Regions from separate parts of the Spartinivicinus poritis genome, predicted to be linked through region 3. Evidence: predicted binding sites of a transcription regulator. Region 3 holds the regulator's gene; each other region holds the start of a gene.
What was found. The regulator FNR, encoded in region 3, switches genes on or off when oxygen is low (the NO sensors DNR and NnrR bind a similar motif). The targets are predictions, from matches to a motif close to TTGATNTANATCAA.
Positions count from the first base shown of each region.

Region 1: ORQ98_RS04010 (CbbQ/NirQ/NorQ/GpvN family protein) is a predicted target of FNR. The motif match lies at 4,216-4,229, and genes of this name have one in related genera.
Region 2: ORQ98_RS23605 (OmpW family outer membrane protein) is a predicted target of FNR. The motif match lies at 3,285-3,298, and genes of this name have one in related genera.

Region 1 covers NZ_JAPMOU010000003.1:223,429-229,657, forward strand. Annotated here, with positions in the region: gene ORQ98_RS03990 (nitric oxide reductase activation protein NorD) at 1-431, opposite strand, end outside; gene ORQ98_RS03995 (hypothetical protein) at 887-1,099, shown strand; gene ORQ98_RS04000 (cbb3-type cytochrome c oxidase subunit I) at 1,212-2,630, opposite strand; gene ORQ98_RS04005 (c-type cytochrome) at 2,633-3,073, opposite strand; gene ORQ98_RS04010 (CbbQ/NirQ/NorQ/GpvN family protein) at 3,306-4,109, opposite strand; gene ORQ98_RS04015 (c-type cytochrome) at 4,376-4,687, shown strand; gene ORQ98_RS04020 (nitrite reductase) at 4,911-6,229, shown strand, end outside.
Region 2 covers NZ_JAPMOU010000047.1:20,508-26,736, forward strand. Annotated here, with positions in the region: gene ORQ98_RS23590 (ATP-binding response regulator) at 1-973, opposite strand, end outside; gene ORQ98_RS23595 (SDR family oxidoreductase) at 1,364-2,236, shown strand; gene ORQ98_RS23600 (hypothetical protein) at 2,293-2,442, shown strand; gene ORQ98_RS23605 (OmpW family outer membrane protein) at 2,538-3,206, opposite strand; gene ORQ98_RS23610 (hypothetical protein) at 3,465-3,872, shown strand; gene amt (ammonium transporter) at 3,898-6,135, opposite strand.
Region 3 covers NZ_JAPMOU010000026.1:42,392-48,620, forward strand. Annotated here, with positions in the region: gene ORQ98_RS18370 (heavy metal translocating P-type ATPase) at 1-1,732, shown strand, start outside; gene ccoS (cbb3-type cytochrome oxidase assembly protein CcoS) at 1,735-1,956, shown strand; gene ORQ98_RS18380 (sulfite exporter TauE/SafE family protein) at 1,956-2,660, shown strand; gene hemN (oxygen-independent coproporphyrinogen III oxidase) at 2,738-4,126, shown strand; gene fnr (fumarate/nitrate reduction transcriptional regulator Fnr) at 4,235-4,987, shown strand; gene ORQ98_RS18395 (adenine phosphoribosyltransferase) at 5,226-5,768, shown strand; gene ORQ98_RS18400 (hypothetical protein) at 6,192-6,229, shown strand, end outside.

The DNA of each region.
Region 1 (6,229 bases), on a different contig from region 3:
TGGTACAAACTGTTTAAACCAGAATAATTCACCAGCAATTGTTGTACAAGTTGTTGGTTATCCCAAGCCCAGTGCTTAAAAGGCTGTTTTTGATGGGCAGCCAATGCAGTTAGCCACAGATAAAGCGAGCGGTTTAATTCCACTGTTGGAAAGACGGCAATTGTTGGTGGTAAACGCAATGACTCATCATCTTGCCAGGCAACACAAGTTTGCAAGCAAGTACCTGCAATCTGTTGTATGAGTCGGCGTCGCTGTTGATATACTCTGGGGGTTGCCGCTTCAATACGCTTGCCTGGCTCTCCCCCTAATGCACGAAACAATACTCCAACTGAGCGCTTTACCTCAACTAAACTCACTTGTGCGGATGTAAACTCATCAACACTCTGGCGGGTAATAAAACGATGCCAAAGGCTGCCTACCCACTCCTCCATTTGCTCTCCATTAATTTATACTCTTCGCGAATGAATTTTATACCCCTTCACTGTGAGTATTCTTGCTGTTTGCTCTACACCTAAAAATGAATTGTGGATAATATATATGCTAATCCAACTAATTAGTATTAATATTCCCAAGAATTAGCCCAGTTACTTTTGACCAATATCAAGGTAATACAATGTAGATGTCTATTGGACCATGCACAAAAAAGGCAACAACTTTTCCCCATGCTCCTGCTCCCTCTGGCTATGTTACGTTTTCTTGAGGTGAGCCATCTATGCTTGCAAAAAAGCACCTTGTCAAAAGAGAATGACTTTGAAGACACTTACCCAAGCTTACACATTAACCACTAGTGTTAACTTAGATCAATTAAATTTGTGAAAATTTTGATAAAAATTTCCTTTTCTGTTATCGAGTATAATAAACACTATAACGTAACTGGATACTTAACATGCTCTACTCATTAACATTACCCAATCATTTAGTACAAGAAGCAAAATCTCTTATTGATAATAGTGATATATCACTAGACCAATTTTTTATGCGAGCTATTTTTAAGCGAATTTACGAGCTAAAAGCTCATAAACTGCTTGAGGATAATGTTGAACACTCCTCCGTTGAGGATGCGCTGGATATATTAGACCAATTATTAAATGTAGAATAAGTAATGCAACCGATATTCTTTTCAATGCTTTATACGCTTCGCGAATAATTTTTAGGCTTCGCTGTGTATCATGATTCGCAAGTGGTATGATAAAATATCGGTTGCATTTTTATTAGCTGTTAGCCGCCACTGCGACCTCAGTCACCTCACTTTTTTCACCAACAAAGAAGCTAACAAAATAGGTACCAACTCCAATCAAAAATACACCACCTGTAATTGAACGTAACCAGTAAAAAATAGCTATTTGATCTTGTGTTTGCATAAAGCTTAAAGCCTGCCCATCTTCTGGCAATCGTTGTAACCAAACTTGCAAAATGCCTGCGGCTGTTAGAAACAAGGTGATAAAAATCATCGCCAATGTCATTAACCAAAAACCCCACATTTCATATACTTGGGCGCGGTTACTATTCGACTCTCCAATCCCCCTTAGTTTAGGCATACTATAAGAGATAATAGTCAACACAATCATTACATAAGCGCCATAAAAAGCTAAATGGCCATGCGCAGCTGTAATTTGAGTGCCATGCGTATAGTAGTTAACAGGGGCTAACGTATGTAAAAAACCCCATACACCTGCACCTAAAAAAGCAACCAATGCTGTACCTAGAGCCCATAATGTAGCCGCCTTATTTGGATGCTCACGACGCCGTTTATTGACGATGTTAAAGGCAAATAGTGTCATTGCAAAAAAGGGCAATGGCTCCAAAGCAGAAAACACAGAACCTAACCATTTCCAATAAGGAGGTGGGCCAATCCAGTAATAATGATGTCCAGTGCCTATGATACCGGTAATTAATGCCATCCCCACTATAACATAAAGCCACTTTTCAACAACTTCACGGTCAATGCCAGTTATTTTTATTAAAACATAGGCTAATATTGCGCCCATAATTAATTCCCATACACCCTCAACCCAAAGGTGTACTACCCACCACCAAAAGTATTTATCTAAGGCAAGGTTCTCAGGGTTATAAAATGAAAATAGAAACATCACTGCCAAACCAATCAGTCCGGTCATAAGAATCATGTTAATAACCGTCTTGCGGCCTTTGAGTATTGTCATTCCAATATTATAGAGAAACCCTAATGCAACAATGACAATGCCTATTTTAGTGACTGTCGGCTGTTCTAAAAACTCTCGTCCCATCGTAGGCAATAGGCTGTTACCCGTTAACTTGGCCAAACTAGCATAAGGCACCATTAAATACCCTAAGATTGTTAGCACTCCAGCAACTGCAAATATCCAAAAAAGCCACATAGCCAGTTTTGGGCTATGTAATTCTACATCGGACTCTTCAGGAACCAGGTAGTACGCAGCCCCCATAAATCCGAACAATAACCATACTATGAGTAAATTAGTATGAACCATTCTAGCTACATTAAATGGAATAGCTGGAAATAGAAAGTCACCTATCACATACTGCAAACCAAGTATACTGCCGAATAATACTTGTCCTGCGAATAAAATTAAGGCAAAAATAAAATAGGGTTTTGCCACCACTTGTGATTGAAATTTCAATGTATGTAGCACTGTTAACCCTCCTGATTGGGTGGCCAGTCATTCACCTCAATTTTTGAGGTCCATTTAAGAAACTCAGCTAAATCATCTATTTCTTGATCACTTAAATTAAATTGTGGCATTTGTCTTCGACCAGGCACGTTCAGAGGCTGTGCTTTCATCCAGCCTTGAAAAAAAGCTTTAAAACTGTCTTCTCCGCCTCGACGATAAAATACATTTCCCAATTCAGGTGCATAATAAGCTCCCTCACCTAATAACGTATGACAGCCAATGCAATTATTTTCCTCCCATATCAGCTTACCGTTTGCTACCGCTTCAGTTAAATTTTCACGATGATCTCGTTGTGGTAACTCTCGTGTTGTATGAAATGTTAATGCCAAGAATAGTAATACAAAAAAAGCACTGCCTCCGTAATATATATTCCTGGCCATGCCTTTGGTAAATCGATCTGACATGGTTTCTCCCCTTTTGTATTATAGAGATGCCCAAACTGTCCTTTAACAAATAGCAACACAGCTTGTGTGGACACCAAGTGTTTTATCAGGCATGGTTAGTGTAATAAGGTGTAAACGAGTATCTATTGATAAAAATCAATGATTATCCAATTTGCTTTTTTAACCACTTTTTTTATGTGGGAATTTATGAGAGTATTTTCAACCTAAAGGTAACTCGCGAAAAAATAGCCATTTATTCAAAGTAAATACTGACAACATCCATTAACGCTTCTACTATCGCAATATCATCGGTTAATGGCTCTGCCAAACAAGCGCGACAAGCATGATGAGCAGGCATACCACTATCAATCATCTTCGCTGCATATATCAATAATCGAGTTGAAACCACTTCATCTAAATCATACTGCTCCAGTCGCCTTAAAGCAGTAGCCAGTTCCACTAAACGTCCTGCCAGCCCATCAGAAACATTAGCTTCATTAGTAACAATTTGTCGCTCAATACCTGCATTAGGGTAATCAAGACGGATTGATACAAAGCGCTGCTTAGTGCTCGGCTTCATCCCTTTTAATAAATTTTGATAACCAGGATTATAGGAAACAATAAGCATAAACTCAGGTGCAGCCACCAATTGCTCGCCTAATCGTTCTAATGGTAATACTCGTCTATCATCTGCCAGCGGGTGTAGTACAACGGTAGTATCCTTTCGTGCTTCCACCACCTCGTCCAAGTAACAAATTCCGCCCTGCCTTACTGCACAAGTTAACGGACCATCTTGCCACCATGTACCCTCAGGCCCAATTAAGTGCCGACCAACTAAATCAGCTGCAGTCAGGTCATCATGACATGCCACTGTAAACAGTGAACGTTTCAAGCGTTCTGCCATATGTGCAACAAAGCGCGTTTTACCACATCCTGTTGGCCCTTTAATCAATACTGGCAATTGATGTCGAAAAGCATACTCAAATAATTCAACTTCATTCGCTTGGGGCTGATAGTAAGGTAACATGGACTTTTGAAGGTTGTTGGCTAATGTCATTTTTTCGCATTCTCTTATGCTAAAAAAGCAATGATATACTCAAAGCGTAGGGTATGGATCAGCCTATCATCATTCCTAACAGCAACAAGCATGACCTCAAACTATGTTGATATTGATCAATTTTTATTTTTTTTATCGCGCTATTATCAAATTATAAGAAAAGTGCTGTTATTTTATTAACATCTGAAGCGTAAGTGTCTGCCTCAGTGTAACAATCAATAACCGTAAATAAAAAAAATATGCTGTATCCTGATTGAGGATGTAAAATGAAAATCCTACCTCTATTTTTAATCGGCTTTTCTTTACTATCAGCCACACTAACCACTACACAAGCCTCAGGAGACATTGAAGCAGGCAAGGCAAAAGCCTCTCTTTGCAATGGATGTCATGGTGTCAATGGAATCAGCCCTAATGACTTATGGCCAAACTTAGCTGGGCAAAAATCAGGCTATCTGATTAAACAGCTAAAAGCCTTTCGTGATAACCAACGTAATGATCCTATGATGGCAGGCATTACCAAGTCACTTAGTGATGATGATATTAACAATCTTGCTGCATACTATACTTCTTTAAAATGAGTAAGCAGTTAAAAAAAGGAAAACCTAACAGGTTATTTGCTCATTTACAGTAGTCATAGCATTATTATACCTTTTAAATTAGTTTAAGTATTTTTAATCTGTTACGACGAATTTAATCTTATTTCACAATTAATTTTATACGTGCGTAGCGGTCAATAACTACCGATACGAAGGGTATAATCGTTCACAGTAGGTATGAGCACTCTAAAGGAGAGCTGCAACTATGCATTATCCCTCATTTGTATTATCTATTTTTTTGGCAAGCTCATTGCCACTTTCAACCTCTCTTTTTGCAAAAGAATCAAACGCCCCCAAACAATATGAAGGTGCCTCGTCAACAGTACCACCAGCAAGTGCTCAAGTTGTACGAACCCCTGGTGCGCCAGATTTATCAGATACAGACTTTAGTAAAGCTAAACAAATTTATTTTGAACGTTGTGCTGGTTGCCATGGTGTACTTAGAAAAGGAGCAACGGGAAAAGCCTTAGTACCGAAGGAAACACAAGCAAAAGGCCAAATATATTTAGAAACTTTTATTAAATTTGGCTCTCCAGGCGGTATGCCTAGCTGGAAAGATGAGCTTAGCCCAGAAGAAATTACGCTCATGGCCAACTATATTCAGCACGCCCCACCCACCCCACCAGAGTTTGGTATGAAGGAGATGAAGGCAACCTGGAAAGTGGTTATCAAACCAAAAGACAGACCGACAAAGCAATTAAATAAGCTCAATTTATCCAATTTATTTTCAGTCACTTTACGGGATGCCGGACAAATCGCATTAATTGATGGAGACACTAAAGATATCATTAAAGTTATCAATACTGGCTATGCCGTTCATATTTCCCGCTTATCTTCATCTGGACGTTATTTATTTGTCATTGGTCGTGATGCTAAAATCAATATGATTGATTTATGGATGAAAGAACCTGCCAGTGTCGCTGAAATTAAAGTTGGCCTGGAAGCGCGCTCAGTAGAAACCTCTAAATATAAGGGATTTGAAGACAAGTATGCTATTGCAGGTTCATATTGGCCACCACAGTATGTCATCATGGACGGTGAATCTTTAGAGCCATTAAAAATAGTCTCTACTCGTGGTATGACCGTTGACACACAAGAATATCACCCAGAACCTCGTGTTGCAGCGATTATTGCCTCTCATGAAAAGCCAGAGTTTATTGTCAATGTTAAAGAAACAGGTAAAGTACTATTGGTTAACTATGAGGATATTAATAATCTTAAATCTACCTCAATAGATACAGCACGTTTTCTTCATGATGGTGGCTGGGATAATACTCACCGCTACTTCCTGGCTGCAGCAAATAAATCAAACCAAATTGTTGTTATTGATTCACGTAAAGGCAAGTTAGAAGCTATTGTCGATGTTGGTAAAATACCTCATCCGGGACGTGGTGCTAACTTTGAGCATCCTAAATTCGGGCCCGTTTGGGCTACAAGCCATCTTGGTGATGACTCAATTGCCCTTATTGGTACTGATCCTAAAAATCATCCTCAATACGCTTGGAAAAAAGTCACTACATTACA
Region 2 (6,229 bases), on a different contig from region 3:
TCATCCGGTTACACACCTGGGCATAATTACAAATGGCAGTTAATGGTTGGTTAACTTCATGAGCAAACCCTGCAGCCATTTCTCCCATAGTGCTTAGCCGGGAAACATGGGTAAGGCGCTCTTTTTGCTCTTGTAGTTCATCTAGCGCCTTTTGCAGTGCTTCTTCATTTTGCTTGCGTTCAGTAATATCTTTAAATACTACAACTGCACCAGAAGGGTGGTGATCGGTATTGATTGGCGTGACTGAGTAGGTAACCGGGAAGTGATGGCCATTATGGTGCCAGAACACATCGTCTTCTATGTGTTGTTCTGAACCATCCTGTAAGGTTTTGAGAATAGGAACAGTATCAGGGTCATTTGGTTTAAGCAGGATATTGATAAGCTCTTTTCCAATCAAATCGTCTTCACTAAACCCAGTCATCCGGTTCGCAGCTTCATTGACAAATGTGATACAGCCTTTCTGGTCTAGGCCAAAAATGCCTTCAGTCATGGCTTCCAGAATACGCTGATTATCAGCTTCTAGCTGCTTATTTCTTTCAGATAGCGCGCGTTCTAGTCGATGAATTTTAAGCTGAGTAGCAACTCGGGCCAGTACTTCCTCTGGTTGAAATGGCTTAGAGATGAAGTCAACGGCACCTAGATTGAGCCCTTTTACCTTGTCTTTGGTTTCATCGAGAGCAGATAGAAAAATAACTGTTATGCCATTAGTCTCAGCATCGGCCTTAAGCTGTCGGCAAACTTCATAGCCATCAATGCCAGGCATCATGATGTCTAGTAAAATTAATGCAGGTTTGTTTTTTTGAGCAATTTTAAGTGCGCTTTCACCGTTTTTAGCTACAAGAAGCTTGTAGCCTCGGCCATTCAAGGTTTGTAATAATAGCTGTAAGTTGGTGGGATTATCATCAACCAACAAAATTTTATCTTCAGCGATATCTTGCTCTGCATGCACACTATTTGGGTTAGTTGCAATCATAAAAAGCCATCATTCCTATAATTCTTTGGCTAGATAGCTTGATTGTGCTTCATGATTGAGGAGCTCTGCAACCTCTTCTCAGCTAAAATGTTTGCCATCTTCTGTTAATAGGGACACTTTTAATCATCTGGGGGTGCTAGTGAAGGCTGTAGCCAAAGGGGGTATAGCCATGCATCATTTAATGCAGCTAGCACAATCAATATCGTTGTTGTCTTATTTTTGCGGTTATAATTGCTTGGCAGTGGTAACAAACAGTTGGGGGAATGTGAACCACATGCTGGCTGAAGGTGTGTGAAGTACACCAGCTGTTGGACAGTTGACATATAGGTGATGGTTAGCATTAACTGGTAAGCTTATAACAAGTTGCTTCAGGATAATTTAAGTTGCTTTATGAAAGTATTAGTGTTTGGTGGCTCAGGTCAGGTGGGTCATGAGCTATGTCAACAATTAACTGAACATGGCATCGTTTTTAAAGCACCTAGTCATGATGCTTTGAATATCACTCACAGCAAAAAAGTCACTGAGCTGATCAAGAGTTATCAGCCTACTATCGTCGTGAATGCAGTAGGTTATCGGGATTTGATGAAAGCGGAGTCAGAGCCTTCAAGGTGTTTTGCGATTAATCGCGATGCTGTAGCGGAAATGGCAAGCGCTTGTAAAAAACATCAGGCAACCTTAATTCATTTATCATCTTATCTGGTTTTTGATGGTGCTAAGGCGGAGCCTTATACAGAAAAAGATGCAGCTAATCCAAAGGGGGTTTTAGCTGGCAGTCTGTGGCAAGGAGAGCAGCTGATTAGAGAGCGCTGTCCAAATCATATTATTTTACGTTTAGGCTGGGTTGTCAGTGCCAGACGATATAATCTGGTTAATACTATCTTGTCTCAGTTAAAGCAAAATCAAGAAGTGTGGGTGGCCTCTGATCGCCTGGGTAATCCAACCCCAGCAGCAGATGTTGCAGCCGTAATTACTGCGATTCTTTATCAGTTGGACTGTGAAGCAGAGGTGTTTGGTACCTATCATTATGGTGGAGTAGAGCCTGTCGCAGAAAGTAAATTTGCTGAAGTATTACTTAATGATGCACTACAGTACGATGAACTCCCATCAGATAAGTTGTTAGTGAAGGAGTGTGGCCAATTAGACTATTTACCCCATTACTTGAATGCCCGGTTATCGGTTAGCAAAATCCGAGATACGTTTGGGATTCATGCAAAGGCCTGGCGCCCAGCGATTGCTAAGATAGTGAAAGGGTTTTATGTGTAGTGGGGGGAGAGTATGGAGCAATAGGGTATTTGTTCACCGTTCTTGAAGGGCCATCCATGAACCCTCAAGAACTAAAAAGGCATCCATGCCTTAGTGACCAAACACTCTATTACTCCATACATTCAGATTTGGCGGCGATTGAAGGGTTATTAGGCTGCACAAATGCTGTTCCCCCCTTTGATAAAGGGGGGCTAGGGGGGATTTAGATGGACCAGAGTTATTGAGCCATCAGTGCTTTATTAACATGTAAAAATCCCCCTTTTTCAAAGGGGGAAGTTGGATTGAGCTATAGTTTAACTCTCTAAAACTTATACCCTAACCCCACCATATAGACCCATGGGTCTAACTCAACATCTACTTTAGCTTTGGTATTACCTACTTTAAAGCTAGCCTCAGTATCAATATCGATATACCAAACACTGGCATTGACTAACAGGTTATCAGTCAACTTGTAATCAACCCCTGCCTCAAACGCAACACCCCAAGAGTCTTTTAATTTTAAGTCATTAAAATTTGCAGATTTATGTTTGCTGGAAAATTCTTCATCAAAGAAAGTAGTGTAGTTAACCCCTGCTCCCACGTATGGCTGAAGGTCAGCTGCGGTGTCATTGAAATAATATTGCAGAGTTAATGTCGGCGGTAAGTGTTTTACATCCGCTAGGGAGCCATCTAGATTACCACCATTTTTTAATGAAAGAGTGTGCTCGAATGGTGTTGCCGCTAATAAGCCAATCCCAATATGGTCAGTTAGCATATAGGTCCCAGTTAAGCCCAGTTGGGTATTGCTGTCTGCCCCTACTGTCATATCAGTTTTGGTCCCACCTAGCTTCACATTACCACTATCTTCATTTGGAGAAACAGTTGCTGCACCAGCTCTGACGATAAAATCCCCTTCCTGATAAGCCATTGCAGCTTGGCTAAGAGCTAAACCTAAAATAGCGGTTGTAAATACAGCAGTAGGTGTACGCATAAAAAATGACCTCATTATTCCTTATCGACAGCAACAAAGCGTTAACTGAAATATTAATCGGGGAACAATGTAACAATATTGAGTTATATCAATAGCCAGTTAAAAGGCAGGGGAAATTAAGTAGTTTTACTTATTATCTATAGGCTTTCTGTGTCTAAAAAGTCCACAGTGAACAGTAGATGATCTAAATTACGAGTAAGGCTATGTTATAGTACATACCCTTTGTATGTACTTCACTGAGAAACAAAGTGGATTTCTATGGCAATTAAAATAACAGGTAAAATTGGTGATTTAGCAGTCGACTTATCAATAGAAGCAACTGATGATTTAAAGGTACTGATTGCTGAGCTAAGTCGTGGTGTGCAGGAAGATAATACCTTTTCAGAGCAAACTCGAGAAACGGGTGATCGGTCAGTGAAGCTTGATGTGGGTTGTGACAATAAAGGTAGTAAATCAGTTAGCTTCTTTGAAAAATCATTAGATTTTATTAAACAGCAGGGAACGGCAACTAATTATCAATTAATTGATTTTCTTGCTGACAATGGTGCAGAAGATGTTGAAATAAAGCGAACCATGATGCGCCTTAAGCATAGCCATTTGATACAACTGGAAACTATTGCCGGTCCAGGGCAGAGCAGTTATTTAAAGTTTCACTGGCATGGCTGATACTCTCTTTACGAAGTGTATCCGCTTATTTGGCGACAGCTGCTTTTTCATTACTGTTGCTTACCTGGAACTGGTTGATAATGCCGTGAATCTCTCTAATTAATTCAGATAGTGATGAACTGGTTTGTTCCGTTTCATCTGCTCTTAAATTACCCTCTTTGGCTAAATGGTTAATTGTTGATAAGTCAGTTTCGATCGTATGAGTAACTTCTTTATAAGTATTTAGTTGATTGCAACTTAATTGAGTGAGCTCAGTAATATTTTCAACATTATCTGAAATTCTATTTAATGATTCGCCCATTTGTTTTGCTTGATTAACACTCGCACTGGCATTTTCTGCTCCTTGCTCCATTGCTTCTGCCGCTTTGATAGCCCCTGCCTGGATTTTATCGATCATTTGTTTTATTTGTTCAGTTGAGTTGGATGCTCGCTGGGCTAACTCTCTTACTTCTTCAGCTACCACAGCAAACCCTCGCCCATGCTCACCAGCACGAGCGGCTTCAATACTGGCATTTAATGCTAATAAGTTAGTTTGATCAGAAATGTCATTAATAGTGTCAGAAATTTGCGAGATTTCATTTGAGTCATTTTTTAATTGGTGAATAACTTCTGCTGCCTCAATAACGTCATTGGATAAGGTTTCAATCGCATGAGTTGCCGAGTTAACAATGCTTCTATTTTGACTAGCTTCTTCGCATACCTTTAAAGTCCGCTCGTAAATTTCATTAGCATATTCTGTCACTTGATTGGTCATATTTACCATTTCTTGTACAGTGCTTAATACTTTATCAGAATTATACGTTTGGTCTTTAGCTGATTGATTCAGGCTTGCACAGGTGTTATTTAGTGACTCTCCCGTTTGGTTTAGTTTGGCTGATGCGCTATTAAGGTATTTTACTGTGTTGTAATAAGAGTCAACCAAGGTGTTAAATGCTTGGGCAATTTCACCTGCGTCGCTACCTTGCTCAAAAGGTACTCTTGTAGTGAGGTCACCTTCGCCACCTTCTGATTTAGGTAAAATAGACTTCATGGCTTGTTTAATTTCAATTAAGCCTGTGGTGGTGCCATGTTCATAAACATTAAGACCCACTCTTTCTGCCTCTTCAGGCACACGCAGAAATTTCATATAGCGCATAATGCCAAATAAAATAGCGCCGGTACCAAAGCCCCAGATAAATACGGCAATCACCCCTTGTGCTTGCACAAAAAATTGCTCCCAGCGATTGGCTATTGGTAATGCGCCATCAGCAGCAACAAAGGCTAATATGAGTGTGCCCCAGGCACCACAAAAACCATGCGAGGCTACCACGTTAACTGGGTCATCAATTCTTAACCCTTTTACCATCCACCATTCAAAGCCATAGACTACGACACCAGCTGAAAGTCCAATAAACGCAGCCCCCATTGGATCAACAACTGCACATCCTGCGGTAATGGCTACCAGGCCACCAATAATACCATTTAACAATCGAGCGATATAAATTTCTCCCCCATGTAAAAACAGTGAAATTAAAAAACTAGCCACACCACCTGCTGCTGCCGCCAATGATGTATTGAGAATGATTTTAGCGACATCAGGTGTGGCTTCTAATGTGCTTCCCCCATTAAAACCGAACCAGCCAAACCATAAAATCAATACACCTATCACAGCCATTACTTGGTTATGGCCTTGCATTCTTACGGTTCTGCCATCTGGATTAAAGCGGCCAAGCCTGGGACCTAAAATCCATGCGCCAGCCAGGCCTACCCAACCACCTAATGAATGAACGACAGTTGAACCAGCAAAATCAACCATATTTTTTTCAGCAAGCCAGCCACCTTCTCCCCAGATCCAATGGCCAGAAACGGGATAAATGAATGCACAAATAGCAATGGTAATAATCATGTAAGCAAGAAATCGGATTCGCTCGGCAACAGCGCCAGACACAATGGTAGCAGCGGTACCTGCAAAGGTGACTTGAAACATAAAAAAAGCAAAGTCCATGGGGGTATCTGCTTCTGATATGGCAAAGTTGCTACTACCAAACCAACCACTGACGCTGTCACCAAACATTAGCGCAAAACCAACTAACCAAAATACCACGGTTGCAACCGTAAAGTCGGTGATGTTTTTAAGGGCTACATTAATTGTATTTTTGGCACGGGTCAGCCCTGACTCTAAAGCAGCAAACCCGGCTTGCATAAGAAAAACTAAGGCAGCAGCGACCATTAGCCACAGAATATTAATCGTTTGCTGAAGCTCATTAAGTTCGGCGGTTGGCATAATAATGTACTACTTTTTTACTAATGTGTTTCAAAGTAAATATAGGAAAGGAATCAAATTATACAACCCAGCTTAGGGTTTATCGAAGTTGGAA
Region 3 (6,229 bases):
TATGGATGTCCCCATTGCCCTGGCTATTGGTGGCGCTTATTCGGCCAGTAGCTGGGCAATGTTGACCAATAGTGGAGAAGTCTACTTTGACTCTGTCTGTATGTTTACCTTCTTCCTGCTATTGGGCCGGTTTGTCGAATTTAATACCCGACAACGCGCCCACCTTAGTGGCTACCGATTAAACCAATTATTGCCTGATCAGGTCACTCTCATCACCGAGGGTAAAGAGGCTGTTATCCCCTTAACCCTTCTCAAACCAGCTGACACCATCCTGGTCAAGCCTGGTGCCACAATACCAGCTGATGGGACTATTTTAGCTGGGCAAACCACCATTAATGAAGCAACCCTCACTGGCGAGTTTTTACCTGAGCCACGTCAAGTGGGTGATCAGGTTATTGCTGGCAGTATTAATGTGGATCAACCCATTCAGGTTCAAATCACTCATACAGGTCCTGATACCCAACTGGCTTGTATCGAACAGCTACTCAACCAAGCCCAACAGGATAAACCCCCCATTGCATTATTGGCGAATAAAGTTGCCCATTATTTTGTGGCTAGCGTATTAGTAATCGCTTCTCTGGTATTTTTCTGTTGGTGGCAGCTCGCACCAGAAGATGCCCTATGGGTTACGTTATCAGTATTGGTGGTAACCTGCCCTTGTGCACTTTCACTGGCAACCCCCACAGCGCTGACTGCAGCCACTTACGCTTTACAACAACAAGGCTTTATCATCACTAAAGGGCATTTATTAGAAGGCTTAACTACCATCAACCATATTGTGTTTGATAAAACTGGTACGCTCACCACTGGACAGTTTAGTCTCACCCAGGTGATACCCATAGCAGCAATCAAGACTGACCAAGCTATGGCCTTAGCTGCTGCGTTAGAAATACACTCGGAGCACCCGATAGCAAAAGCTTTCCCAGCTTCTTCTGCCCTCCAAGCAGTCGATATTACAAACACTCCAGGCCAAGGCATCAGTGGCACAATTGATGGTACAAACTATCGAATTGGTATTGCTAGCCATGCCTGGCCCGCTGAAATAATTTCCCCACCATCCCACCATGGTCACTGGTTACTGCTGGCTGATGACCAGCAGCCCATTGCCTGGTTTGAAGTCAATGATAGTTTGCGGGAAGAGGCGGCTGATACGATAGCGGCTTTACAACAACAAGGATTCACACTCTCTTTGTTAACAGGCGACCGCTCAACACAGGCCAGCAATACTGCCCACGCTTTAACTATCCACAACCTTAAGCAAGGCGCTTCTCCCGAAGATAAGCTGGCTTATATCAATGCCTTACAAGACCAAGGGGATAAAGTGCTAATGGTAGGAGATGGAGTAAACGACGCTCCCGTATTAGCCGCTGCGGATGTTTCGGTTGCTATGGGTTCTGCCACCGACTTAGCTAAAACCCATGCTGATGGAATTTTGCTTAATGGAAAACTTGCCACATTACTGACCGCCTTAACTAAAGCACAAAAAACCCGGCAAATTATTCGGGGTAATTTAATCTGGTCGCTAACTTATAATGTGGTAGCACTACCTTTAGCAGCATTAGGTATGATTCCCCCTTGGGCAGCTGCCATTGGGATGACCAGCAGCTCACTGGTTGTGGTACTGAATGCGCTTAGGCTGAGTGCCCAACAAGCTAATCAGGCTCAGCCTGATACGACAGCTAAGTCCACATGGAATAGTCAGCAACCCCATCAAAATACCACAGGTGTCTGATTATGGAGTCAATTTATCTACTTATTCCCATTGCCCTGATTTTTGTTGCTATTGGGGTTTGGATTTTTTTCTGGGCAGTAGATAGCGGCCAATTTGATGATTTAGAAAGCCCTGCTCACAGTATTTTATTTGATGATGAGTCCAACCCCACTACTCAAAAGCAAGCGGAAAACCAGCCTGCTTCGACTGATAAGCAACACGCCTCTGATACTGATAAACCGTAATGAGTATTGAACTAAGCCAACTAATCAGCGCTTTTTTATTAGGCTTACTGGGTGGTGCCCACTGTTTGGGGATGTGCGGTGGAATCATGGCAGCAATCAGCCTTCACCTACCAAAACAGAAAAAACTGCCCGTACTACTTAGCTATAATACCGGCCGTATTACCAGCTATACTCTAGCAGGCATGTTAGTCGGCAGTTTAGGCTGGTCTATTCAGCAACTGGGACCTGCTGCTAATCAAGGGCTCCGCTGGTTAGCAGGCATTTTACTGATTTTAATGGCCTGTTATATCGCTAACTGGTGGAAAGCACTGACTTGGCTAGAACAAGCAGGACAACACCTGTGGCGTTATATTCAGCCGTTAACTAAACCTTTTTTACCCGCAACCAATAGTAAACAGGGCTTTTGTTTAGGTATTTTATGGGGCTGGCTGCCCTGTGGGCTTATTTACAGCGCCCTCACCTGGTCTGCAGCCAGTGGCAATACACTTGAGGGCGGTTTATTAATGCTGGGGTTTGGCTTAGGTACACTCCCCACTGTATTAGCGACTGGTTTTTTCGCTGATGTATTGAAGCAATTTATTGCCCACCACCTCACTCGCACAGTGGCAGCGATTTTTATGATTGGCTTTGGCATATGGACGATTCCAGGCCCTCACCAGGCACTGTTAATGCCAAGCCATAACAGTCATGCCCATCATCATTGACCATTGACTCATGTCAATTCTTTTCCAGACCACCGCTTTACACTGTTAATCTGTATCAACAGTGACAGGCCAAGTTTATGTTAGGACCTTTGAAGTGGCAGTCCTCGCTTATCGAACGATATAATCAGCAAGGCCCACGTTATACCTCATACCCTACTGCCGTTGAGTTTTCAGAATCATTTGAGCCTGACCACTATCAACAGGCTTTAACAAAACTCAAACATCAGCAAACACCACTGTCGCTGTATGTACACATCCCATTTTGTGCCAGTGTTTGTTATTACTGCGGCTGTAATAAAATTATTACCAAAAACCGGCAAAAAGCTCTGCCCTATCTGACGGTATTGGAAAAAGAAATCCAGCTTATCTCTCAGCAATTAGACTGCAAGCCTGTGGTTGAGCAACTGCACTGGGGAGGTGGTACCCCTACCTTTTTGACCCATGAGCAAACCGCCCAGTTGTTTAAGCTGCTGGAGCAACACTTTCAACTGGTGGATGATATTGATGGGGATTACTCGATTGAAATAGACCCACGAGAAGCTGACTGGCCAACCATGGGGTTATTACGCTCCTTGGGATTTAATCGTATTAGTTTAGGCATTCAGGATTTTAATCCGGTTGTGCAAAAAGCGGTTAATCGAGTTCAATCAGAGGCTGAAACAGAGGCTATTTTTGAAGCAGCCAGAGCATTATTATTTAAATCCATTAATGTGGATTTAATTTATGGATTACCTTTTCAAACTACAACCAGCTTTTTAGAAACCCTTGATAAAGTCATTGCTCTCTCACCCGACCGGCTCTCGATATTTAATTACGCCCACTTACCCCATCGGTTTAAGCCACAACGACGAATTAAGCCCAACGACTTACCTTCTGCTACAGAAAAACTCAGTATTTTACAGCACAGTATTGACCGGCTACAGGCAGCTGGCTACCACTATATTGGTATGGATCACTTTGCTTTGCCTGATGATAAACTGGCTATTGCTCAAGCAAAAGGCGAGTTACATCGTAACTTTCAAGGCTATACCACCCATGGCCATTGCGACTTAATTGGGCTTGGGGTGTCTTCAATTAGTCAGATTGGTGATGTTTACTGCCAAAATCACACTGCACTTGATGACTATATTCAGTCAATCGAAAATAATCAGTTACCAATTAAACGTGGCTTTCGATTAAACCAGGATGATTTACTTAGACGAAGTATTATTCAACAGCTAATCTGCCATTTTCAGGTAGATTTAGCTGAGTATTGCCAACCTCTTGGAATAAATTGGCATGTTTATTTCCGGGAAGAAATTATGCAACTTATGCCAATGCTTGAAGATGGGCTCATTACCTTAGCCGATAGCAAGTTAACTATCACCAACAATGGAAGGCTATTAGCCAGAAATATCTGTATGGTGTTTGATCGATATCTGGCAAGCAAACAGTCAACGGAAAATTTATTTTCTAAAGTCATTTAATACTAGAAATTTTCGCTTGTTGCTAACCGGGTTCACCCCCTACAATAATCAGAATGTACCCGTTAGCCTAAATTAACAACTTTATGCGTTCGAGGCCTCAGCGTAACAATGACTGCCAAAGTAAAACCTATCAACCAAGTCGCTTGCAAAGACTGTATATTAAGCACCCTTTGCCTGCCTATTGCCTTAAAAATAGAAGATATTGATACGCTAGACAGCATTATTAAACGAGGCAAGCCGCTACGCAAAGGTGAGCATTTGTTTTTCCAGGGTGACACGTTCAGCTCTATCTATGCTGTTCGCTCTGGCGCCTTAAAAACCTACACCACCACTGATGATGGCGTTGAACAAATTACTGGCTTCCAGTTACCAAGTGAATTAGTTGGGTTAAGTGGTATTGATGATGAACATTATCCAGTATCAGCTCAAGCAGTTGAAACCACTATGGTCTGTGAAATCCCCTTCGAAAAACTGGATGAGCTGGCCAGTACTCTGCCTGAGCTACGTCGTAAATTAATGCAAATCATGAGTAAAGAAATTCGCGAAGATCAGCAAATGATGCTGCTACTCAGTAAGAAAAATGCCGATGAGCGGATTGCAACCTTTCTCTTAAACTTAGCTGCCCGCTTCCGTCGCCGGGGCTTTTCCTCTCAAGCTTTCAGACTCCCCATGTCTCGCAATGAGATGGGCAATTACTTGGGGCTTGCGGTAGAAACAGTTAGTCGTGTCTTCACGCGCTTCCAAAAAAATGGCTTAATTGATGCCAATGGTAAGGAAATTCTGATCAAGGATTCCATGACTATTTGCTCTTTAGCTGGGGGCAAACCTGTTAATCAAGCCAATGATTCATTAACAGGCTAACCTTCCTACCCAGCAAACTTAGGAACGTGCACGAAATAGCTGACAGTTTTGGCTCCAATCCATCCCGCTTGGCGCTATAAGTTTATTGGTGGTTAGGGCAAAAACTCGACATAAGCCCACTATGCCTTCTTTTTTGCGCCTTGCCAAACGAGCTTGGAGCAAAAATCCAGCAAGTGATTTCGTGCATGTCCCTTAGCTGGGAAAAAGCATCGATAAACCATTATCTGGAAAAATTATAATGATATTTGACGAATATTATGTAAAGTCATTAATCCGTAGTGTTCCTGACTGGCCCAGCCCTGGTGTCATGTTTCGTGATATTACTCCCTTATATAAATCACCAAAAGCACAACGAATGGTGGTTGATAGCTTCATTCAACGTTATGTTGATGCCGATTTTACCCATATTGGCGCAATGGAAGCTCGTGGTTTTTTACTAGGCTCGGTCATTTCCTATGAGCTGAATAAGCCTCTAGTGCTATTTCGAAAACAAGGCAAGCTACCTACACAAACCATTGCAGAAGAATATGACATCGAATATGGAAAAGCAGTGCTAGAAGTACAACATGATGCTTTTGAAAGTGGTGCAAGTATTCTGCTAGTGGATGACTTGATTGCAACGGGAGGCACTCTTCTTGCCGCAGCAACCTTAACCCGACAGTTAGGGGGTAGTATTTATGAAACAGCGGCCATTATTGACTTGCCTGATTTAGGTGGCAGTCAAAAACTCCAGGATTCGGATATTCCTGTTTATACACTTTGTGCCTTTGCTAAAGACTAGCAGGCCTGGCTGCACCAATGCGCGCCCATCAAAGGGTGCGCTGGTTATCGAAGAGTAAAGCTGTTACCGCTAATTTCACCGTCATTTAAATGACAACTCTGTCAGCTATTTGATCACTTTATAATTTTCTTGTTCATCTTGCTCAACAAACATCAGGTAGGTTAAAAAGCGAAAGTAATATTTCCACTACCGCTAACCCCATTCTTCAGAGCATTATCCTTATCAAACACTTTTTAACTTTTTCCAAGTAAAGCAAGCCGTTAAGTTGTGTATTTCAGTCTACACTAACCATAAAACAGGATTTTATTGAATATCAGTCATTTTTTTGTAATGAAGAAAAGGAATGCCAACAGCAGTAAAGGCCCATACTGGTCAAAAAAATGCATTAAAAACAATAAACGTAGGGAAAATGAGAGCTGAATAATGGGCATTTGTGCAGAAGAACTAAGACATTATGTCGT